DNA from 2 places in the Mesorhizobium sp. NZP2234 genome. Region 1 is predicted to be linked to the other one. Evidence: riboswitches for the same ligand, from Rfam matches in the RefSeq annotation. Region 1 holds a riboswitch; the other holds the start of a gene.

Region 1 (2,197 bases):
TATATAGAAGACATCTACCGCGCGGTCGTCGAGCGCGGCCCGATCGCCGCTTCGGCGCTCGAAGGCCAGAAAGGTTCGGGCGGCTGGTGGGGCTGGAGCCATGCCAAGCACGCCTTCGAATGGCTGTTCTGGGCCGGGCGCATCACCACGGCGCACCGTCGCGGCTTCGAGCGCTTCTATGATTTGCCGGAGCGCGTGCTGCCGCAGGCGATCCTCGATCTGCCGGTGCCCCCGGCCGAGGACGCGCATCGCGAATTGCTGCGCATTTCCGCCCGCGCCCATGGCGTGGCGACGTCAGGCGACCTGCGCGACTATTTCCGGCTGTCGCCGGCCGATATGAAGGGCCGGCTGGAGGAACTGGTCGAGTTGGGCGAATTGCTGCCGGTGCGCGTCGAAGGCTGGGACAAGCCGGCCTACCTTCACAAGGACGCCCGCCTGCCCCGGAAAATCGAGGCCCGCGCGCTGTTGGCGCCGTTCGACCCGGTCGTCTTCGAGCGCTCGCGTTCGGAGCGGCTGTTTGACTTCCACTACCGCATCGAGATCTACACGCCGGCTGAAAAGCGCCAATACGGCTATTACGTCCTCCCCTTCCTGCTCGGCGACCGGATCGTCGCGCGCGTCGACCTCAAGGCGGACCGGCCGGCGAGCGTCCTGCGCGTCCATGCCGCCTACCCCGAGCCCGGCGCCCCGCCTGAAACCGCCGCGCAGCTCTTCGAGGAATTGAAGCAGATGCAGGGCTGGCTTGGCCTTGAACGCATGGACGTGACGCCGGCAGGCGATCTGGGCCCGGCGCTGGCCGACATCGCCATGTCGTAAGCTCGCGTTGACACCGCTGCCTGCAAAAGCCTAAATCCCGTCCAGACGGTCCCTTGCCCGCAACGGCAGGGGCTAAGAGGGAATGCGGTGCGAGGTGAAAGATCTCAAATCCGCGGCTGTCCCCGCAACTGTAAGCGAAGAGCCTAGGCCGAAAGCCACTGGGGATTCCTGGGAAGGCGGCACCCAAGGCGATGACCCGCGAGCCAGGAGACCTGCCGTCTGTGACAAGAGAATCCGATCGCCCGGCGGGTTTCCGGGCAAGGAGCCCGGCTTTTTGGACCAGAACGGCAGTTTTTCGGCTGGTACAGCGGACAATTCGTCCGCCGACAGCGAAGCCTTGACCGGCGTCACGGTCATCGTCTGCGCCTCCTGTCGCGACGAGGCCGGCTCGGACGCCCATCCCCGCGCCGGCGAACTGCTGGCCGAGGACACGCGCCATGCCGCGGCCGATGACAACATCCGCGTCCGCACCGTCGAATGCCTCGGCAATTGCAAGCGCCGGCTGAGCGCCGCCATCCTGCGCGACGGCTGCTGGAGCTATGTCTTCGGCGACCTGACCGCGGCCAGCGGCGCCGACCTCGTCACCGGCGCCAAACTCTTCGCCACCTCGACGGACGGCCTCATTCCATGGCGTGGCCGGCCCGATTCCCTCAAGCGCGGCCTCGTGGCCCGCATTCCTCCCCTCGACCTGTTGAAGGATTGATCATGAGCGCCCCAAATTCGACCGGCAATCTCTCCCGCGTCCCCTGCACCGTCGTCACCGGCTTCCTCGGCGCCGGCAAGACGACGCTGGTCCGCCATCTCCTGGAAAACGCCGGCGGCAAGCGCATTGCCATTATCGTCAACGAGTTCGGCGACATCGGCATCGACGGCGAAATCCTGAAAGGCTGCGGCATCGACACCTGCCCCGAGGAGAACATCGTTGAACTGGCCAATGGCTGCATCTGCTGCACCGTGGCAGACGACTTCGTGCCGGCGCTGGACCAGATCCTGTCGCTGACGCCGAAGGTCGACCACATCCTGATCGAAACCTCGGGCCTCGCTCTGCCCAAGCCGCTGGTCCAGGCGTTCCAGTGGCCGACGGTGAAGAGCCGCGTGACGGTCGATGGCGTGATCGCCGTGGTCGACGGCCCTGCTTTGGCCGAAGGCCGCGTCGCCAACGACATGGACGCCTTGCAAGCGCAGCGCGCCGGGGATGAGAGCCTCGACCATGACGACCCGGTCGAGGAAGTGTTCGAGGATCAGATCGCCTGCGCGGACCTGATCATACTGTCGAAGAGCGACCTGATGGACGCCGCCGGTTCGGCCCGGGCCAACGCCATCGTCAACGAACATTCCGCCCGCGCCGTGAAGATCGTGCCGACCTCGCACGGCAAGGTCG
Region 2 (2,197 bases), 1.7 Mb from region 1:
ACAACATCCGCATCAACTCATCCTCGCCTTTCGAAACCGCGCGCCAGGGCGTGGTTCTCTACGCCCAGAACGGCAAGACCATGGTCAAGAACGCCGTCTGGCTGGCGGTCATCATGTGGGGCGTGTCGTTCGTGATCTTCCTGCTGATGCTGGCCCCGGCCGGCGCCATTCTGTTCATGATGCCCGGCCAGCTCGCCGGCTGGGCCTTCGTGCTGGCCATCGTCTTCGCCTGGGCCTTCAAGGCGGCGTTCATCGAGCCCTTCGCCATCGCCTGCCTGATGCAGGTCTATTTCAAGACCATCGCCGGCCAGGTGCCTGATCCGGCTTGGGATGCCCGGCTGGCCGAGGCGTCATCGAAGTTCCGGGAACTCAAGGACAAAGCGCTTTCCTCCTTCGGCGGCTCGCGCTGGGGCACGGCCGGCGCGACGCGCTGATCAGCCGGGCTGGCCTGTGCGGTATCGACGGCTTTCAGGCGCGCCACCGCTGACTTGAGCGGTGCCTCGCCTTTCCCGCAAAAGGTCTCGCTCATGATCAGTTCGGGCAGGGGCAGGCGCCGGCCCCAGCCATGCGTTTCAAGGTCCGGTTTGGGCGCGAACTCGGAAACCCGGCCGACGCAGAGATAAGCAATCGGCGTTACATGGTCGGGAATGGAAAGCAGGCTTTTCAGCGCCTGCGCCTCAATGATGCTGACCCAGCCGACGCCGACGCCTTCGGCGCGTGCCGCCAGCCAGAAATTCTGCACCGCGCAGACCGTGCTGTAGAGGTCCATCTCCGGATTGTGCCAACGTCCCAGCGGCGAGCCCTTCGAGCGCTGTCGGTCGCAGGTGATGCAGATGTTGAGCGCGCTTTCGCAGATGCCTTCCAGCTTCAGCTTGCGGTAAAGCGCCTGCCGATCTTCCTCGATTTCTGGCAATTCCTGTTCTCGCGCGGCCAGGAACAGGTCGCGCACCTTCTCCCGTCGCGCGGCATCGCGGACGACGATGAAATTCCACGGCTGCATGAACCCGACCGATGGCGCGTGATGGGCGGCAAGCAGCAGCCGCGCCAGCACCTCATCGTCGAGAGGAGCAGGCAGGAAATGACTGCGCACATCGCGCCGCGTGAACATGGCGCGGTAGACTGCGTCGCGCGCCATCTGGTCAAATCCGTCGCCGACAGGAGCGGTCATAGCATCCGGCATCGCTTGTCCCCTTGCGATTGCAAACCCATGTCCTCCGCCTGACCATGCGGATGACGGTGCCTGCCAGGCCGGTCTTCTGGCTCAGGATCAACCCGCGTCCGGTGCCTTCCCGTCATCGACAGTGGCATTTACCGGCGCGGTCCCCCTCACAGCGTTGGGCACGCCACGGAATTCAACCGTGTTCCCGATTCTCCCGCTTGCGGCGGGCACCAGGCAGTGAAGGCGACCTTATGCCGAAGCGTCCGCGCCGCCAATCCCCACAGCGACGCCAATGGACGCAGAAGCGATTTTCCCCAGCCATTGGGCCGCGACGCATGGCCATCACGGCGTTGGGGCACTAGATAGGGACGATGGCCACTCGTCTCTACACGCATCCGATCTTCCTTGAACACATCACGCCCCCCGGTCACCCCGAGCGGCCGGACCGCTTGCGCGCCATCGAGCGCGTGCTTGACGACGAAGCCTTTGCCGAGCTTGACCGCGTCAAGGCGCCGGAAGGCGACGAGGCCACCATCCTTTACGCGCATCCGGCCGATTTCGTCGCGCGCGTGCGCGCCGCCATCCCCGACGAGGGCATTGCCCGCATCGATGCCGACACCACCGCCAGCCCGAAGAGCTGGCAGGCGGTGATAACCGCGATCGGCGCCGCCAACGCCGCCGTCGACGACGTCTTCGCAGGCCGCGCCGACAATGTCTTCGTCGCCGCCCGGCCACCCGGCCACCATGCCGAAAAGACCACGGCGATGGGCTTTTGCTTCTTCAACACGGCGGCGATCGCGGCCCGCTATGCGCAGAAGAAGCACGGCGTCGAGCGTGTCGCCGTCGTCGACTGGGATGTGCACCACGGCAATGGCACGCAGGATATTTTCTGGGACGATCCCTCGGTGCTCTATTGCTCGACTCACCAGATGCCGCTTTATCCTGGCACTGGCGCAAAGAGCGAGACCGGCGCCGGCAACATCGTCAATGCACCATTGGCGCCGCGGACCGGCAGCGAGGTGTTTCGCGATGCCTTCC

What was found. Region 1 has a riboswitch for cobalamin ahead of EB230_RS17555 (DUF1636 family protein). Riboswitches for the same ligand answer to the same signal wherever they lie in the genome.
Region 2: another riboswitch for cobalamin. It lies ahead of bluB (5,6-dimethylbenzimidazole synthase); the one in region 1 lies ahead of EB230_RS17555 (DUF1636 family protein).

The regions. Positions count from the first base shown of each region.
Region 1 covers NZ_CP033364.1:3,550,138-3,552,334, reverse strand. The annotation lists gene EB230_RS17560 (winged helix-turn-helix domain-containing protein) at 1-816, shown strand, start outside; cobalamin riboswitch at 846-1,051, shown strand; gene EB230_RS17555 (DUF1636 family protein) at 1,091-1,519, shown strand; gene cobW (cobalamin biosynthesis protein CobW) at 1,522-2,197, shown strand, end outside.
Region 2 covers NZ_CP033364.1:5,251,432-5,253,628, reverse strand. The annotation lists gene EB230_RS25945 (hypothetical protein) at 1-434, shown strand, start outside; partial or broken gene bluB (5,6-dimethylbenzimidazole synthase) at 599-1,108, opposite strand; cobalamin riboswitch at 1,229-1,409, opposite strand; gene EB230_RS25935 (histone deacetylase family protein) at 1,531-2,197, shown strand, end outside.